2 linked regions of the Pigmentiphaga sp. H8 genome follow. The main gene of each other region encodes a partner of the protein of the gene in region 2 in a complex. Links are inferred from orthologs where the notes say so. Each region holds a gene or a part of one and is shown on either strand. Other genes may lie near its edges. The genes, in order: EGT29_RS16870 and EGT29_RS15490.

What was found.
Region 1: the proteins of EGT29_RS15490 (region 2) and EGT29_RS16870 are in contact, whole or in part, in a cryo-EM structure (PDB 9GE8), measured with the Escherichia coli proteins. The link is inferred for Pigmentiphaga sp. H8 from one-to-one orthologs.

Annotation. Positions count from the first base shown.
Region 1 is NZ_CP033966.1:3,562,596-3,572,386, forward strand. The notes cover bases 4,139-7,239. They hold EGT29_RS16870 (ABC transporter permease), read right to left. Parts: upstream 6,903-7,239; coding sequence 4,374-6,902; downstream 4,139-4,373. Other genes in these bases: EGT29_RS16865 (group II truncated hemoglobin), read right to left, coding at 4,139-4,265; EGT29_RS16875 (BMP family ABC transporter substrate-binding protein), read right to left, coding at 7,053-7,239. Also shown: EGT29_RS16840 (ABC transporter permease), read left to right, coding at 1-351; maiA (maleylacetoacetate isomerase), read left to right, coding at 366-1,010; EGT29_RS16850 (RidA family protein), read left to right, coding at 1,044-1,436; EGT29_RS16855 (FAD-dependent oxidoreductase), read right to left, coding at 1,455-2,813; EGT29_RS16860 (LysR family transcriptional regulator), read left to right, coding at 2,915-3,826; more of EGT29_RS16865, read right to left, coding at 3,834-4,138; more of EGT29_RS16875, read right to left, coding at 7,240-8,225; EGT29_RS16880 (catalase), read left to right, coding at 8,413-9,791.
Region 2 is NZ_CP033966.1:3,269,076-3,278,625, forward strand. Bases 3,925-6,784 are described here. They hold EGT29_RS15490 (ABC transporter ATP-binding protein), read right to left. Parts: upstream 5,794-6,784; coding sequence 5,056-5,793; downstream 3,925-5,055. Other genes in these bases: EGT29_RS15485 (NAD(P)H-hydrate dehydratase), read left to right, coding at 3,925-5,034; EGT29_RS15495 (arylesterase), read left to right, coding at 5,822-6,538; EGT29_RS15500 (SurA N-terminal domain-containing protein), read right to left, coding at 6,570-6,784. Outside these bases: purL (phosphoribosylformylglycinamidine synthase), read right to left, coding at 1-2,027; EGT29_RS15480 (D-amino acid dehydrogenase), read left to right, coding at 2,161-3,504; more of EGT29_RS15485, read left to right, coding at 3,508-3,924; more of EGT29_RS15500, read right to left, coding at 6,785-8,489; quinolinate synthase NadA, read right to left, coding at 8,634-9,550.

The sequences.
Region 1 (9,791 bases), 290 kb from region 2 along the record:
TCGGCGGCGGGCGTATTGAATGTCGAACGCATCTATTGGGACGTCGGCCACAGCTTCCGGGTCGGCCGATTGCGCCGCATCCTGACCATCGCGCTTCCCGGCGCGCTGCCCATGATCATCGCCGGCATCCGGCTGAGCCTGGGCGTGTCGCTGCTGGTGCTGGTCAGCGCCGAGTTCGTCGGCTCGAAAAGCGGCATCGGCTTCCTGGTCTGGGATTCCTGGCAGACCTTCAACATCGAAACGATGTTCGTCGGCATCGTGGTCATCGGCGCGCTGGGCTGGATCTTCTTCACGGTCGTGGACGAATTCGAACGGCGCTTCCTGCCCTGGGCGCCCGGCAACCGGCGCTGAAGGGACACGCCGTCATGCTCACGCTCTACACCTACTGGCGTTCGTCCACCTCGTACCGGGTGCGCATCATGCTCAACTGGAAGGGCCTGCCCTACCGGCCGGAGTACGTCAGCCTGCCGCGCATGGACCACCGGGCCGCGCCGTTTCTCGGCACCAATCCGCAGGGCCTGGTCCCGGCCTTGCAGGACGGCGATTTCGAACTGGCCCAGTCGATGGCGATCTTCGAATACCTGGAGGAGCGCCATCCTTCGCCCGCCCTGCTGCCGACCGACGTCCGCCGACGCGCCTACGTGCGCATGCTGGCCAACATCGTCGCCTGCGACATCCATCCCTTGAACAACGTCCGGGTCCTGCGCCATCTGGAACAGCGCCTGGGCCTGGACGAGGCCGCCCGCAACGACTGGTACGCCACCTGGATCGCCGCCGGCCTGCAGGCCTTCGAAGCCTCGCTGGAACACTGGGGCTGGGATGGCGACTATTGCTGCGGCGATGAACCGGGCCTCGCCGACGTCTGCCTGGTGCCCCAGCTCTACAACGCGCGCCGGTTCGGCTGCGACCTGCGCCCCTATCCCCGGCTCGCCGCCATCGCGCGGCGCTGCGAATCACTGCCGCCCTTCGCCGCGGCGCATCCTTCCACGCAGGCCGACGCGGTGGCCTGAAGCCTCGCGTCCACCACAGGAGAGTCCCCAGCCATGAAAAGCATCCATGCGCCCGAAGTCAAGGCCGCGCCGCCCCAGACCTGGACCAACTGCAAGGTCCACAACGGGCAGTTCTTCATCTCGGGCATGACCGCCCACGATCTTTCCGGTGGCGTGGAAGGCGACGGCAGCATGTACGACCAATCGCGGCGGACCTTCCAGAAGATCCGGCACCTGGTCGAGGCGTGCGGCGCCGCCATGGACGACATCATCCAGCTCAACGTGTTCGTGACCCGGATCGAGGAAAGACAGGAGGTCTGGCGGGCGCGCAAGGAATTCTTCACCGGCGACTTCCCCTGCTGCACCCTGGTCGAGGTGACGGGACTCGCCACGCCCGCCCTGAAGGTCGAGATCAACGCCACCGGCTTCATCGGCGGCCGCGCCTGATCTCGCCCGGCGCCGCCGCTACATGTCCCGGCCCAGGTAGGCCCCGTCCCGCTCCAGGACCTGCTGCAAGGCGGCCACGTCCAGCCGGCGCGGCGCCACGCCGGCGCGCAGCGACAGGGCCGCCGCCGTGCCGGCCGCCTGGCCCATGGCGAAACACGGACCGGTCACGCGCGCGGCTGACTGGCCCATGTGGGTCATCGAGGCGCAGCGCCCCGCCACCAGCAGGTTGTCCACGCCCAGCGGCAGCAGCATGCGGTACGGCAGGTGGTTGAAGCCCCGCACATTGGGCACGTCGACGAACTTGAACACGATGTCGCCGGCGACGTGGGCCTCGACCGGCCAGCCGTTCACGCCTATGGTGTCCTCGAAGCTCGCGCAGCCCAGCACGTCGTCCTCGGTCAGCTGGTATTCGCCGACGATGCGGCGCGTCTCGCGTATGCCCACCTGCGGCGCGATCTCCAGGATGTACGAGGCGTCGAAGCCGGGCGCGTACTCGCGCAGGAACTCGAAGAAGTCGCGGGCCTGGCGCCGGCCCTGCAGTTCGCCCTCGCTCAATTGCCAGGCGTCGGTGCCGTCGATCGCGGTCCCGTCCGGATTGCTGAGCTGGGTCACGTTGGCGCGCCATTCGACCGGATTCCTTTGCGGCCGCACGATGGGCGTCTTGCGTGCGAAGCGGCGGCCGTTGCGCGCGGCTTCCTCCATCAGGCGGCCGAAATGTTCCCAGGCCCTGCCGGCGCGGGCCGGATCGACGTTGTTGACGCGGAACATGGTCGACGGATACAGCATGCCGCCGTGGCCGTCGCCTTTCTCGTAGGGCACGCCCGCCGCGGCCGCCATGTCGCCGTCGCCCGAGCAATCGATATAGACCCTGCCGACCGCGGCGGCACGGCCGGACTTGGTCTCGACCAGCAGCGCGGCGATCTCGCCGGGCGAACGCATCAGCACACCGGCCGCCTGCGCATGAAACAGCAACTGGCTGCCGCTGGAGACCACCAGGTCATCGGCCGCCAGCTTGTAGGCCGCGTTGTCGTAGGCCTGCGCCATGATCTTGTCCTGGAACATGCGGTGCGGCTCGCACAGCCCGCTCAGCCCTTCCAGCGTGGCCAGCAGCTCGTCCGCCAGGCCGTGCACCACGCGCCGGTTGTCGCCGAAGACGTTGGCGTGCAGGCCGCAAAAATTGGTCACGCCGGCGGCCGTGCCCATGCCGCCCAGGAACCCGTAGCGTTCGATCAACAGGGTGCGGCAACCATGGCGCGCCGCCGCCGCGGCCGCCGTCATCCCGGCGGGCCCGCCGCCCAGCACCACCACGTCGAATTCGCCCAGCACGGGAGTCTGCCGCGCGGGTTCGGTCACGCTGGCCGGATGTGCCGCTGTCATTGCTTCACCTTGTCGTTCAGAGAATGCGGACATGTTATCTATTTCAAAACGGATTATCTGGTCTAATTCGACGAACCAGCTTTCGCGTTTTGGAAAAGAAGATGGATACCCTGGCCAACCTGCGCGCTTTCCTCGCCACGGTGCGCGGCGGCAATTTCTCGGAAGCGGCGCGCCAGCTCGACACGGTGCCCTCGGTCGTCGCCAAGCGCATCGGCCATCTCGAATGGACCCTGGGCACGCGCCTGTTCGAGCGCTCCAGCCGCCGCGTGACGCTGACCGAGGCCGGCCACAAGTTCCACGCCCGGGCACGCGCGCTGGTCAGCGATTTCGACGACATCGCCTCGGAACTCAAGCGCGACCAGGACGCGCTGGACGGCCACATCCGGCTGCGGGCCCCGACCTCGCTCACGGTGCTGTACCTGGCCGACATCCTCGCGGCCTTCCAGCGCCGCCACGAACGGCTGACCCTGGAAGTCGCGCTGCTGGACCGGTCGGCCAATCCCGCGGAGGAAGGCTTCGACATCTCGGTCAGCGGCCGCGCCGACAGCTACGAGGGCGTGGTGGACGAGCCGCTGTGCCCGCTGCGCCAGGTCGTCTGCGCCGCGCCCGACTACCTGGCGCGCCGGCCCGCCCCCCGCCATCCGCGCGACCTGGCCGACCACGACTGCCTGGTATTCAACCCCACCGGCCACAGCTGGCACTTCAACAGCGCAAGCGGCCCCATCAGCGTCGACGTGCCCGCGCGCCTGGGCGCCAACGACAACTACGTGCTGTATGCCTCCGCCCGCGCCGGCAACGGCATCGCCGTGCTGCCCACCTATGTCGCGCGGAGCGCGCTGGCGGACGGCAGCCTGGTGTCGCTGCTCGAGGACCACCCCTTGCAGGACGTCTGGCTCAAGGCCCTGATCCCGGCCCGCAAGCGCGCCTTGCCGCGCATGGAGCTGCTGCTGGCCTGGCTGCGCGAACACCTGGGCGGCACGCCGCCCTGGGAAAGACCCGGCGGCGGCGCCTGAGCCCGGCCTACTCCGGCCGGTTCCGCATCCAGTCCGCCGTGTTGTAGAACGAGGCCAGCAGCTTGTCGGCCAACGCCGGCTCGACGCCGACCTGCTGCATCGCCCGGCCCATGCAGACCACCCACTGGTCGCGCTCCGTGGTGCCGATCGAGAACGGCAGATGGCGTGCCCGCAGGCGGGGATGGCCGAAGCGGCGAATGTAGTAATCGGGGCCGCCCATCCAGCCGCACAGGAACCAGAACAGCTTCTCCCTGGCCTGGTCCAGCGACGGGCCATGCGCGGCACGCAGCTCGGCCAGGTCGGCGTCCAGGTCCATCAGGTCGTAGAACCGGTCGACCAGTTCGCGCACGCGCGCTTCGCCGCCTATCACGTCGAACAGGGTCTGGCCGGCCGGAGCCGGTTCCTCGGGCTCGCGTATCAATATCGTCTTGTCGTTCATGTCGTTTCCATCGAGAAGCGGAAAAAACACCGCCCTCTCATCAGCCTGGTAGTTGCGCGGGCACGGCGGATCCGGCTTTGCCGGGGCGCGCGAAGCGCGCAGGGGGGGCTATACCTCCCTGAGGGTCGCCAGCGGCGGCTGGCGCAGCACGCCGCGCAGGCCCATCCATCCCCCCGCCCAGGCGCACGCCACGCCCACCAGCAGCCCGATCGCCCACACCCACGGATTGGGCGTCAGCGCGAAGTTGAACACATGGCGGGCCAGCAGCCATGCGATCACCGACGCGCCGGCGGCGGCCAGCACGCCCGCCGCGCCGCCTATGGCGGCCAGCTCCAGCCATTGCGCCAGCGACAGCTGGCGGCGCGTGGCCCCCAGCGCGCGCAGCAGCCCGGCCTCGCGCACCCGCTCGTCGCGGGTGGAGGCCAGCGCCGCATACAGCACCAGGCAGCCGGCGGCCAGCGTGAACAGGAACAGGAACTGTACCGCCGCCACTACCTGCTCCAGCACGTCCTGCACCTGTCTCAGGATGGCGCTGGTATCGAAGATGGTCAGGTTGGGAAATTCCCGGATCAGCGCGTTGGACAGGTCCGCCTTCTCGGGCGGCAGGTGCAGCGCGGTGATCCAGCTCTGCGGCATGTCGCGCAACGCCGCCGGCGACAGGATGGCGAAGAAGTTCACCTGCATGGAATCCCAGTCCACCGCCCGCAGGCCGGTCACCTTCACGTCGACCGCGTTGCCGGCGATGTCGAACCGCAGCATGTCGCCCAGGTTCACGCCCAGGGTCTTCGCGATGCCCTGCTCCATCGACACCTCGGCGGCGTCGGGATCCAGCCAGCGGCCGGCCACGTCGCGGTTGTGGCCCGGCAACTGGTCCATGTAGGACAGGTTGAACTCCCGGTCCACCAGCCGCTGCGCGCGATCGTCCTGGTAGTCGGCCGGCCCGACCGCGCGCCCGTTGATCTCGATCAGCCGCCCGCGGATCATCGGGTAGAGCTGCACGTGGCCCAGCCCCGCCTGCGCCAGGCGCTGCGTAACCGCCTCGCGCTGATCCGGCTGGATGTTGATCAGGAAGCGGTTGGGCGCATCGGGCGGCGCGGCGCCGCGCCAGCCCTCGACCAGATCGCCGCGCGTGATGGACAGCAGCAGGATCGCCATCAGCCCCACCGCCAACGCGCAGATCTGCGCCACCGTGGCGCCGCGGCGGCGGACCACGCCTGCCAGCGCGAAACGCAGGGCCACCGGCCCGCGCTGCCATTGCCGCAGCGGCTCCAGCCAGCGCAGCCCCAGCCACGAGATGCCGGAGAACAGCAGGAAGCCGCCCAGAAATCCCCCGGCAACCATCAGGCCCAGCTTCAGGTCGCGCGCGAACCAGAGCAGCAGCAGCGCGAAGCCCACCGCGCCCACGCCATAGCCCAGCGCGGTCCGCACCGGAGCGACGCCGGTGTCCCGGCGCAGTACGCGGGCGGGCGCGACGTGGCGCAACTGGGCCAGCGGCGGCAGCGCGAAGCCCATCAGCAGCCAGACACCGGCCAGGAATCCCTGTATCGCGGGCAGCGGCCCGGCGCGCGGCAGGTCGGACGTGATCAGGCCGCCCAGCGCGGCGATCAGGCCTTCGTGCGCGGCATAGCCGAGCGCGCTGCCGACGGCGGCCGCCCCCAGCGCGATGATCAGGAACTCGGCGGCGAACAGCCCGGTCAGCGTGGCCTGCGTCGCCCCCAGGCAGCGCATGACCGCCACGCTGTCGAAATGCCGCAGCGTGAAGCGCCGCGCGGCCAGCGCGACGGCCACCGCCGCGATCAAGGCCGCCAGCAGCGCCACCAGCGACAGGAACTGCTGCGCCCGATCGATGGTGCGGCGCATCTCGGGCCGGCCGGAGTCCAGCGTTTCCACGCGCTGGCCGCGCTGCGGATGGGCCTGCAGCCAGGCGGCATACTCGCGCGCCGCCGCCGGCTGCCCCGCCGCCAGCAGGCGGTAGGTGATGCGGCTGCCGAAAGTCACCAGTCCGGTCGACGCCAGATCGTCCTCGCGGATCATGACCCGCGGCGCCACGTTGATGAAGTTCATGCCGCGGTCGGGTTCCACCGTGATCACCCGGGCGATGCGGAAATGCCGGTCGCCCAGCTGCAGGTCGTCGCCCACGCGCACGTCCAGCAGCGACAGCAGCTGCGGGTCCACCCAGGCGGTCCCGGGCGCGGGAATCTCGCGCGTCGGTTCATCGGGCGCGGTGGGGCCGTCGGCCACGCGCAGACTGCCGCGCAGCGGGTAGCCCGGCCGCACCGCCTTCAAGGCCGCCAGTTGCGAACGCGCGGCGTCGCCGGTCCCGACGCTGGCCATGGACGGGAACTGCAGGTTCTCGGTCACCGACAGCCCAAGCCGGCGCGCTTCGTCGCGCGGCGCCTGGCCGGCCGGATTGTCGGAGATCAGCACGACGTCGCCGCCCAGCAATTGGGCGGCGTCGCGTTCGAGCGCCTGGCGGATGCGGTCGGCCAGGAAGCCCACGCTGGAAACCGAGGCCACGGCGATGACCAGCGCCATCGCCAGCAGCCTGAGTTCCCCGGCGCGCCAGTCGCGCACGGTCATGCGCCAGGCCTGGGCCAGGAGGGACAGCGGTGAGAACGAACGGATGTCGGTGGTCATGGCCGGCGGGAAAGAAAGTGGATCGAAGGCGAGCGCCCGGGCAATGCGGGCCCGCGGCACGCGCGACGCGCCCGGGCAGCCCCGGATAGGACCGCGCCGGCCGCCCGCGGTTCACGCGTCCCCGCTACTTTACCGGAGCGCGCGGCGCCCTCAGGCCACCGCCTTGCCCACCACGCCCTCGACGAACCAGTCCATGTGGTCGACGTCCTTCTGGCTCGGCACGCCGGACTGCTGGCGCACCTTGCCCTGGTTGTCCACCAGCCGGCCGCCGAAGGGATGCAGCGCGCCCGCCGCGATCTTCCGGCGCGCCTCGTCCACCGACGCGCGCACCGCCTGGGGAACCTTCGGCGACAGCGCCTCGAGCGCGATCATGCCGTCCTTCAGGCCGCCCATGATGGACCGCGAGGTCCAGGTGCCGTCCAGCACTTCGCGCGCAGCCTGGACGTAATGGTCGCCCCAGCGGTGCACGACGGCACCGAGCTGGCGCGTCGGCGCATAGCGGCTCATGTCGGACGTATAGCCCAGCATCCAGGCGCCCGCCGCCTCGACGGCCTGCGCCACCGCCGACGATCCCGAGTGATTGGTCAGCACGTCGGCCCCCTGGCGCAGGGCGGCCTGGGCCGCATCGCGCTCGCGGGGGGGATCGAACCAGTTCTGGGTCCAGACCACGCGCACCTGGACCTTGGGATTGACGCTGCGCGCGGCCAGCGTGAAGGCGTTGATGCCCTGGATCACCTCCGGGATCGGCAGGGCCGCGACATAGCCCAGGACATGGCTGCGCGTCATCGCCCCCGCCACCAGTCCGGCCAGGTAGCGGCCCTCGTAGAAGCGGATGTTGTAGGCTCCCAGGTTGCGCGCGAGGCGATAGCCCGAGGCCTGGTCGAACACCACGCCCGGGAACTCGCGCGCCACCCGCAGCACCGCGTCCATGTAGCCGAAGGACGTGGTGAAGATGAGCTTGCAGCCCTGGCGCGCGAGATCGCGTATCACCCGCTCGGCGTCGGCATTCTCGGGCACGTTCTCGACCACGCGCGTGGCCACCCGCGACCCCAGCGCGGCGACCATGGCCAGGCGGCCGTCCTCGTGCTGGCGCGTCCAGCCCGCATCGGTAATGGGCGACATGTAGACGAAACCCACGGACAGCGGATCGGCCGCCCAGGCCAGGCGCGGCGCGCCCAGGGCCGCGCCGGCGATGGGCGCGCCCGCCGCCAGCCAGCCCAGGACGCGGCGGCGCCCCGTGCTGGCGGGGCCGGCCATGGCTTCCATTTCGTGGGGACAAGGTTGTTCACGGTGCGCAAGCGGCACCGAAACGAGGTTTTTCACGCTGGTTCTCCTCGAACACGGCTTCCGGGAAAAAGATCCGGCCGGCGGGAAGCTACGCCGGGACGGACACGAACGAACTCGGCATTTTATCATTCATTGAAACTACCTATTGCCGCGATTTATTCAATTCAATTTACCAATGAACCTGGGCGGCCTATCGTGGGGCCTCGATAATTCGGAGCTAGGAATGACGACTCTCACCACCGCAACGGGCGCGCCTGTCGCCGACAACCAGAACTCGAAAACCGCCGGCCCGCGCGGCCCCGTGCTGATCGAGGACTTCCACCTGGTCGAGAAGCTGCAGCACTTCAACCGCGAACGCATCCCCGAGCGCGTGGTGCATGCCAAGGGCTCGGGCGCCTACGGCGTGTTCGAGGTGACCAACGACATCACCCGCTACACCAGTGCCGACCTGTTCGCGCAGGTGGGCCGCAAGACCGACGTCTTCATCCGCTTCTCCACCGTGGGTGGCGAGAAGGGTTCGGCCGACACCGAGCGCGACCCGCGCGGCTTCGCCATCAAGTTCTATACCAACGAAGGCAACTGGGACCTGGTGGGCAACAACACGCCGGTCTTCTTCATCCGCGACGGCATCAAGTTCCCCGACTTCATCCACACCCAGAAGCGCGACCCGCGCACCAACATGAAGAACCCCACCGCGACGTGGGACTTCTGGTCGCAGTCGCCCGAATCGCTGCACCAGGTCACCACCCTGTTCTCCGATCGCGGCACGCCCGACGGCTATCGCGCCATGCACGGATTCGGCAGCCACACGTTCAGCATGATCGACGCCCCGGGCCGGCGCGTCTGGGTCAAGTACCACGTGCTCAGCCTGCAGGGCATCCGCAACCTGCATCCGCGCGACGCCGCCCGGATTGCGGGCCAGGACCCGGACTACGCCCAGCGCGACCTGTTCGAGGCGATCGAACGAGGCGACTATCCCAAGTGGCGCTTCTGCATCCAGGTCATGACCGAGGAGCAGGCGCGCGCCACGCCCTACGATCCCTTCGACCTGACCAAGGTCTGGCCCCACGCGGACTTCCCGCTGATCGAGGTCGGCGTGATCACGCTGAACCGCAATCCGGAGAACTATTTCGCCGAGGTCGAGCAGGCCGCGTTCTCGCCGTCGTCCATCGTGCGCGGACTGGGCTTCAGCCCCGACAAGATGCTGCAGGCCCGCCTGTTCGCCTACCATGACGCCCACCTGTACCGCGTCGGCACCAACTACCAGGCCCTGCCGGTCAACCGCCCTCATGCTCCGGTGCGGACTTACCAGCGGGACGGCGCCATGCGCTTCGATGGCAACTTCGGCGGCGCGGCCAACTACGAGCCGAACAGCGTGGCCGGCGCGCCGCGCCAGGATGCGGCGCACCGCGAACCGCCGCTGCCGCTGTCGGGTGAAGCCGACCGCTACGACCATCGCGCCGGCAATGACGACTATACCCAGGCCGGCGACCTGTTCCGCCTCATGAGCGCCGACCAGCAGGCCCTGTTGATCGAGAACATCGTCAACGCGATGAAGACGGTGCCGCGCGAGATCCAGGAACGCCAGATCGCGCATTTCGC
Region 2 (9,550 bases):
ATGGTGATCAGGAAGGTCTTGTTGGCGACCGTGGGATGGCGCAGCACGCGCAGGGCCACGTCGTCCAGCTCCAGGCCGACCACGTCCATGGATTCGCCGGCGCCGGACTGGCGCGCGACGTCGCGCTCCATGCGTGGGGGCTTGCCCAGGATGACGTCGACCGGCACGTCCACTGGACGCGAGGTCCGGGCCCAGTCGGCGGCGGCGACATCGCCCGCCGCGAAGCCCTCGCCATCGACCACGCGCAACTGGCGCTGCTCGGTGGCCACGCCCACGACGGCATAGGGGCAGCGCTCGCGGCGTGCCAGCGCGTCGAAGCGCTCGAGGTCCTGCGGCAGGATGGCCAGCACGTAGCGCTCCTGCGACTCATTGCACCAGATCTCGGCCGGCGACAGGCCCGACTCTTCGAGCTGGACGTTGCGCAGGTCGAATATGGCGCCGCGCCCGGCGCCGTCCACCAGTTCGGGGAAGGCATTCGAGAGGCCGCCCGCGCCCACGTCGTGGATGGACTGGATGGGATTGTCGGCACCAAGCTGCCAGCAGCGGTCGATGACCTCCTGCGCGCGGCGCTCGATCTCGGGGTTGCCGCGCTGGACGGAATCGAAATCCAGGTCGGCGGTATTGCTGCCCACGCCCATGCTGGAGGCGGCACCGCCGCCCATGCCGATGCGCATGCCGGGCCCGCCCAGCTGGATCAGCAGCGAACCGGGCGGCAGGTCGTTCTTGTGGGTCAGGCCGTCGTCGATGCTGCCCAGGCCGCCGGCGATCATGATGGGCTTGTGGTAGCCCCAGCGCACGCCGCCCGCCGTCTGCTCGAAGGTCCGGAAATAGCCCAGCAGGTTGGGCCGGCCGAATTCATTGTTGAACGCGGCACCGCCTATGGGGCCTTCGATCATGATGGACAGGGGCGAGGCGATGCGGTCGGGTGCGCCGTGGCCGTCGTGTTCCCAGGGCTCGAGGGCGTCGTCGAAACGCAGGTGCGACACCGTGAAGCCGGTCAGGCCCGCCTTGGGCTTGGAGCCTCGACCGGTCGCGCCCTCGTCGCGTATTTCGCCGCCCGCGCCGGTCGAAGCGCCAGGGAAAGGCGAAATGGCCGTGGGGTGGTTGTGCGTCTCGACCTTCATCAAGGTGTGGACCGTCGCTTCGCGGCGGCCGTACACCTGGCCTTCGGTACCGGGCTGCACATGGAAGCGCTCCGCCCCGCCCCCGGCCATGACGGCGGCGTTGTCGGAATAGGCCACCACGGTGCCTTCCGGCTGCGCCTTGTGCGTGGCACGGATCATGCCGAACAGGGTCTCGGACTGCGGCTGGCCGTCGATGACCCACTGGGCGTTGAAGATCTTGTGGCGGCAATGTTCGCTGTTGGCCTGGGCGAACATCATCAGTTCCACGTCGGTCGGGTTCCGCCCGAGGCCGTTGAAGGCCTCGACCAGGTAGTCGATCTCGTCGTCGGACAGCGCCAGTCCCATGCTGCGGTTGGCCGCCACCAGCGCCGGCGCGCCCTCGGCCAGCAGGGGCACGGTCTGCATGGGCTTGCCGGCCAGGGTCGCGAACAGCGGGGCGCCGTCGAAGGCGCCGTCGACCACGGTCTCGGTCATGCGGTCGTGCAACGCGCCGGCCAGCGCGGCCAGGTCGTCCGCCGACAGCGACTTGGCGCCGCCCAGCAGGCCCCGCTTCGGGACCACCGTGTACGCGACGGCCCGTTCTATCCTGCGCACCTGCGCCAGCCCGCAGTTGTGGGCGATGTCGGTGGCCTTGCTGGCCCAGGGCGAAACCGTGCCCAGGCGCGGCACGACCAGCAGTTCCAGCCCTTGCTGGGCCTCGGGGGCCGGATCGCCGTAGCGCAGCAGGCCCTCCAGACGCTGGCGGTCATCGGCGGCCAGGTCGCCCTCGACGGCGACGAAATGCACGAACCGGGCCGAGACATCCGCCACCGAGGCATTCAGGGCCTGGAGGCGGCGCAACAGGCGGTCGCGGCGGAACGAGGAAAGGGCGAGGGGGCCGGAGAGGCGCAGGATGGAGGCCACGATAAGCGAGCTGGAAGCCGAGGAAAGGAGGGAGAAAACGCGAGAAAAGCGCGTGACTAGCCGTGATTTTACTTCGTACCGGGGGATCGGGAAAAACCACGAGCGAATACCCGCCCTCCCCGCTTAAAATCCGGTGCCCGTTCCCCGGAATGCCCTCGCGTCCCGGCGGGAAAACGGGCTCGACCAGAAGAAGCGACCAGACCCCATGCGTGTGATTGTGATCGGTGCCGGCATCGTCGGTGTGTGCACCGCCTATTGGCTCAACCGGCACGGCATGCAGGTAACCGTCGTCGACCGCCGCAGCGGCGTCGCCCAGGAATCGAGCTTCGGCAACGCGGGCATCCTGGCCGCCGACTACGCGGCCCCGTGGGCCGCCCCGGGCATGCCCGCCCGCGTGCTGGCCCATCTGTTCAAGAGCGAGGCGCCGGTGGCGCTGCGCGCCTCGCTGGACCCGGCGCTGTGGAAATGGCTGGTGAAGTGGCTGGGCCAGTGCCGGGCGGAACGCTATGCCGCCAACAAGCGCACGATGCAGCGCGTGGCCCGCTACAGCCGCGCCCAACTGGCCGCGCTGCGCGAAGAATACGGCTTCGAGTACGAACGCCGCATCGGCTACCTGCAGTTGCTGCGCACCCAGCGCGACGTGGACGCGACGCTGGCCACCCGCCAGATCCTCCAGGAAAGCGGCATCGCCCACCAGTTGCTGAGCCCGGAGGAAGCCACGGCGATGGACGTCCACCTGCAGGACGCCGTCCACGTCGGCACGCCGCTGGCAGGCGCCATCCACTATCCGGACGACGAGTCGGGCAACTGCCCGCTGTTCGCCCGGCTGCTGGCGGCCGAATGCGAACGGCGTGGCGTCGAGTTCGTGTTCAACACCGTCGCCCAGCCCGTGCAGAACGCCGGCGGCATCGTCGCCGGCGTGCGCCTGCAGGATGGCCGCACGCTATCGGCGCAGGCGGTTGTCGTGGCCTCGGGCAGCGACGCCGGGGAGTGGCTGGGCCGGCTGGGCGTGCGCGTGCCGGTCTACCCGGTGCGGGGCTATGCCGCCAACCTCCCCCTGCGCAACGACGTCATCGGTCCGCGCCGCGCCTTCGTGGACGAAACCTATCGCGTGACGGTAACGCCGCTCGGCCAGCGCCTGCGCGTCGCCGGCACGGCCGAGCTGGGCTGGCGCGGCCCGGCCCTGCGCGACAAGGCCCTGCGCACGCTGGTCAAGGCGGCTCAGGACTGGATGCCGGGCATGCTGGATTTCTCGCGCGCGACCTGGTGGGCCGGCACCCGGCCCATGACGCCGGACGGCCCGCCGGTACTCGGCGCCACCCGGCTGCCCGGGCTGTACCTGAACGTCGGCCACGGTTCGCAGGGATGGAGCATGGCGGCGGGCACGGGGCGCATCGTCGCCGACCTGGTCGCCGGCCGGACGCCGGAGATCGAACTGGACGGGTTGGACATCGGCCGCTACGCGCGCAAGAATTAGCGCATGGATCCCTACCCGCACCGGCTGCTGCGCACCCCCGCCATCAGGCTGATCGAACGCGAGGCGCAGGCCGCGCTGCCGCCCCACACCCTTATGCGGCGAGCCGCCGGCGCGGCGGCCGCACTCATCGCCGAACGCTGGCCCGGGCACGCGATCGACCTGCTGTGCGGCCCCGGCAACAATGGCGGCGACGGTTTGATGCTGGCCGCGCTGCTGCACCAGGCCGGCCGCCAGGTCCGCGTCTGGGCGCTGTCGGCCGGCAAGCGGCCGCCCGACGCCGAACAGGCCTGGCAGGAATTGCCCGCGGGCCTGTTGCAGGCTGGCGAACCCGATGCCCGCGACCTGCCCGATCCGTCGCGCACGCTGATCGTCGATGCGTTGTTCGGCATCGGGCTCTCGCGCCCCCTGCCCGAGACCGCGCAGCGATGGGCGGCCTGGGCCGCGCGGCAGGGATCGCCTATCCTGGCGCTGGATGCTCCCAGCGGACTCGACACCGACACCGGCGGCGCGCAGCCGGGCACCGTCGTGGCCCGCCACACCCTGACCTTCATCGCCGACAAGCCCGGACTCCACACGCGTGCCGGCCGCGATCATGCCGGCACGGTCAGCGTCGCCGACCTGGAACTGGAGGCCGGCATCGCCCGCCATGCCCAGCGGCCCCACGGCGGCCTGCTCGTGCGGCAGGCCGACTGCGCGGCACTGTTCCGCCCCCGGCAGCAGGACAGCCATAAGGGCAGTTTCGGCACGCTGGCCATCCTGGCCGGCGCCCCCGGCATGACCGGCGCGGCCTTGCTGGCCGCCCGCGCGGCCCTGTACGGCGGTGCCGGCAAGATCCTGGTCGGGCTGGCCGAATCGGCGCCGCTGGCGCTGCCCTGCGACCCGCAGCATCCCGAGCTCATGCTGCGCGATGCAGAACGACTGCTGGATCATGCCGCGCGGCTGGGCGTCAGCGGCTGGGTCGCGGGCTGCGGCTTGGGCACCGATGCCGGCGCCGAGCGCTGGCTCGGACGGCTGCTGGCCGAGGCGCCCGCCTCGGCCCCCATGGTGCTGGATGCCGATGCGCTGGTCCTGCTGGGCGCGCTGCCCGACCTGGCCCGCGCCCTGGCGGCCCGCGGCGGCCCCGCGGTACTGACCCCGCATCCACGCGAAGCCGCCCGCATGCTGGGTCTCTCGACCGACGACGTGCAGGCGGACCGCATCGAGGCCGCCCGCGAACTGGCCGCGCGTTATCGCGCCTGGGTGGTTCTGAAGGGCGCAGGCAGCATCGTGAGCGGGCCGCATGGCGCCTGGAGCATCAATGACAGCGGCAATGCCGGGCTGGCGACCGCCGGCACCGGCGACGTGCTGGCCGGCATGTTGGGCGCGCTGCTGGCGCAAGGCCTGGAAACGGGCGAAGCCGCGCGGGCCGGTGTCTGGCTACACGGCGCCGCCGCCGATGAGCTCGTGGCGCGCGGCATCGGCCCGATCGGCCTGACGGCCAGCGAAATCGCGCCCGCCGCGCGCGACCTGCGCAATCGCGGCGGACGCTGACCCGCGCGGCGGGCGTTCAGTTCAGGATACGTCGCCGGCCGAATCGTGCACCAGGCGCCCGCCGGCCACCACCAACTGGCGTGCGCAGCGCTGCGCCAGCTTCGCATCGTGCGTGACCAGCAGCAAGGTCGTGCCCCGCTCGCGGTGCAATTCGAACATCAGGTCGATGACGGCCTCGCCGGTGGCCGAATCCAGGCTGCCCGTGGGTTCGTCGGCGAACAGCAGCTCCGGCTCCACCACGAAGGCCCGCGCCAGGGACACCCTCTGCTGCTCCCCGCCCGACAAGGTCCGCGGATAATGGCGCAGGCGCGCGCCCAGGCCCACCCGCTCCAGCATGGCCGTGGCCGCGGCGCGCGCATCGCGGCCCGCCAATTCGAGCGGCAGCATGACGTTCTCGAGCGCGGTCAGGTGGGGCAGCAACTGGAACGACTGGAAGACGAAGCCCACGTGGCGCGCCCGCAGGCCGGCCCGCTGGTCCTCGTCCAGCGCGAACAGGTCGCGGCCGGCCAGGTGCACCGATCCGGAGGTCGGCACGTCCAGCCCGGCCAGCAGGCCCAGCAGCGTCGACTTGCCCGACCCCGAACTCCCGGTGATGGCCACGGTCTCTCCGAAGGCCACCGTAAAATCGACCGCGTCGAGAATGGCGAGCTCGCCGCTCGAATCGGCCACCCGCTTGGTCAGCGATCGCACAGCGATGGCCGGCTGGTCGGCAGGCGTGGCCGCGGGCTGGCTCGCGGCGGATCGGGTCGGTCCCGTCATGATTGGATCGCTGGAAGAAAGGAAAGACATGATAAAGCCTCGCTCGTCGCAGCCGCCTCAAGGCGCTGCCCGTATCCCGCACGACGCCGTGCGGCGCCTGTTCGCGGGCACGCTGTGCGCGGCCGCGCTGTGCGGCCTTGTCCCGGCCGCCCTGGCACAGACCGCCGCCCCCGCCGCGAGTTCCTCGCCTTCCCTGCTGGTGCTGGGCGACAGCCTGTCCGCGGAGTACGGCCTGCCGCGCGGAACGGGATGGGTGGCGCTGCTCGAGGCCCGCCTGCGCGAACGCAAATTCGACTACCGCGTGGTCAATGCCAGCATCAGCGGCGACACCACCAGCGGCGGCGTCAGCCGCCTACCGGCGCTGCTCGCGCGCCATCGGCCGGGCGTGGTGGTGATCGAACTGGGCTCCAACGACGCGCTGCGCGGGCTGTCCTTGCAGATGACCGAGCAGAACCTGAACAAGATGGTGCAGGCGTCGCGCCAGGCTGGCGCGCGCGTGTTGCTGGTGGGCATGCAGATCCCGCCCAACTACGGCCGCGACTACACGCAGCGCTTCCAGCAATTGTTCTCCAAGGTGGCCAAGGAGCAGCAGGCGGCCCTGCTGCCCTTCCTGCTGGACGGCGTCGCCCAGCACATCGAGCTGTTCCAGCCCGACCGCCTGCATCCCACGGCGCAGGCGCAGCCGCGCCTGCTGGACAACGTCTGGCCTCGCCTGGAACCGCTGCTGGGTACCGGCAAGTCCTGACACGGCCGGCCCCCGGGGCAGGCCGGCGACGTCAGCGCTCGGCGGCGGCTGGCGCGGCGGTGGTCAGGGCCGTGCCTTCGGGCGAGACCGTGACCTGGTACTTCTCACGCAGCGTCTGTAGCACGGCCAGTTGCTCGGCCTGGGCCCAGCGGCGCTCCATCATCGATTTCTCGCCGGCGATCGCGGCGGCGTCGGGCTTGGGCGCGGCCTCGACCTTGGAGATCCGGGCGATGACATAGTCGTCGCCGGCGATCGTGCCCACGAAAGCCGGCAGCTTGTCGGCCGGCGCCTTCATGACCGCGTTCAGCAGCGCGGGCGCGACATCTTGCGGCGCATTGCGCGCCACGGTAACGGCGGCGCCGAAACCTTGGCTCGAATCCTTGGCCCGCAGGGCCTTCAGGCGCTCCTCGCCCGCCGCGCGGGCCAGATCGAGCGCCTTGTCCTGCGTCAGCTGCGTGCGGATGCCGCTCGACACGTCGGCCAGGGGCTGCACCGATGCCGGCACATGCTTGACCACTCGCACGGCCGCCAGGCGGTTCGGAGCGAGTTCGATCACGCCCGAGTTGCGCTTCTCGCGCAGCACCTCGTCCGAGAACAGAGCCTGCGCCACCTTGGGATTGCCCATGACGTCGTTGCCCTGCAGCCCGCTGCGCGTGACGCCCTGGGCTTCCTGGATCTTCAGGCCGAACTTCTGGGCCGCGGGGTCGAGCGTGTCGCTTTGCTCGTACACCAGGTTCGTGAACTGCTCGGCGGCCTCGGCGAAACGGCGAGCAGCCTGTTGCTGCTTGATTTCCTCGACGATCTGGGCGCGGACTTCGGCCAGGGGCTTGACCACGGCCGGACGGATGCCGGTGAGCTTGATGACGTGGAAGCCGTAGTCGGTCGTCACGACGCCCGACACCTCGCCCTCCTTCAGCGCGAAGGCGGCATCCTCGAAAGGCTTGACCATCATGCCGCGGCCGAACCAGTCCAGGTCGCCGCCCTTGGTGGCCGAGCCGGGATCCTGCGAGTTCTCGCGCGCCAGCTTGGCGAAATCGGCCTTGGGCCCCTTGGCCTGCTCGTCCAGGGATTGCGCCTTCTTGCGCGCTTCTTCGCGCACGGCCTCGCTCGCGCCGCTATCGACCGTGATCAGGATGTGGCTGGCCCGGCGCTGTTCTTCCTGGCCGTAGCGGCCCTTGTTCTGTTCGTAGTAGTTCTTGATGTCGTCCTCGGACACCGTCATGCCGGAGGTCGATGCGCCCTGGTCCAGCACCACGTACTGGGCGTCGACGCGTTCCGGCACCTGGAAGCGGGCGCGATTGGCCTCGTAATAGGCTTTCACCTCGTCGTCGCTGACGCTGACCTTGGCGCGATAGTCCGCCGCGGCCACGCGCAGGGTCTGGATGCTGCGACGCTCGGTCGCCGCGGCCACCAGGCGGTCCATGACGGCGTCCGGCATGGTGGTCGATTGCGCCACCGGCCCCAGCACCTGCTGCAGGGCCAGGTCGCGGCGCAACTGGGCCTCGAACATCACCGGGGTCATGCCCTGGGCGGCCAGCGCGTCGCGGTAGCGGGCGTTGCTGAACTTGCCGTCTTCCTGCACGGCGGGAATCGCCTGGATGGTGGCGCGGAGCTGGTCGTCGGAGGCCGAGAAATGGTTCTTGGTGGCCTCGGCCGCGATCAGGCGGGTGTTGATGATCTCGTCCAGCACCGCCTGGCGCATGGCCGGCGTATCAAAGGCCTGCGAATCGAACTGCGCGCCCATCATGCCGCGCAGCTGGTCGAGCCGGTTGCGCGAGGCCGCGTCGAACTCCTGCTGCGTCACGGTTTCGCCCGCCACCTTGGCCAGCGACTTGTCGCCTTCCATGAAGCTGGAGTACCCCTGTATGCCGACGAAGACGAACGACGGCAGGATCAGCAGCAGCAGGACGAACTGCATCCAGCGGCGATGGTTACGGATGAGGTCAAACATGCGCGAATACTCCGGTCGGATGCCAGCGGCACGACGGCCATACAAGCAAAATGCCCACAGGCTCAAGGCCAATGGGCACCCATTAGTGTCGAGCCGATTCTAGCATGGCGCCTGGGGCTCCATGCCTTCCGCGGCCGGCGTGGACTACGCCGGCCCGACCGCGGAAAACAGCGCGGCGTCGCGCGCCAGATCGCCGCTGGCCCTGACCCGGCAGTCGCGGCGGGCGGCGAAATCCAGCATGCGGTCGATCGGCCGACGCGCTTGCCGCCCCAGCGCCGGCTCCAGCAGGACTTCGCCCGCGCCCTGCTCCAGGCATCCCATCAGGTTTTCCAACCCGTTCATGGCCATCCACGGACAGTGCGCGCAACTCTTGCAAGTCGCACTTGCGCCCGCCGTGGGCGCCGCGATGAAAACCTTGCCGGGGGCGGCCAGCCGCATCTTGTGCAGCAAGCCCTGGTCGGTGGCCACGATGAAATGCGTGGCGTCAAGCTCGCGCGCCGCCTTGATCATCTGCGAGGTCGAACCCACCACGTCGGCCTGGGCCACGACGGCCGGCGGCGACTCCGGGTGCACCAGCACCTTGGCCTGCGGATATTCCTCCCGCAGCAATTCGAGCTCGATGCCCTTGAACTCGTCGTGCACCAGGCACGACCCCTGCCATAGCAGCATGTCGGCCCCGGTCTGCGACTGGATGTAGGCGCCCAGGTGCCGGTCGGGCGCCCACAGGATCTTTTCCCCGCGAGCGTGCAGGTCCGCCACGATATCCAGCGCGATGGCCGACGTGACGGTCCAGTCCGCGCGCGCCTTCACGGCCGCGCTGGTGTTTGCGTAGACCACCACCGTGCGGTCGGGATGGGCATCGCAGAAGGCCGAGAAGTCGTCCAGGGGGCAGCCCAGGTCCAACGAGCAGGTGGCGTCCAGGTCCGGCATCAGCACGCGCTTCTCGGGACTGAGGATCTTGGCCGTTTCCCCCATGAAGCGCACACCTGCCACCACCAGCGTGGTGGCAGGATGGTCGCGGCCGAAGCGCGCCATCTCCAGCGAGTCCGCGACGCAGCCTC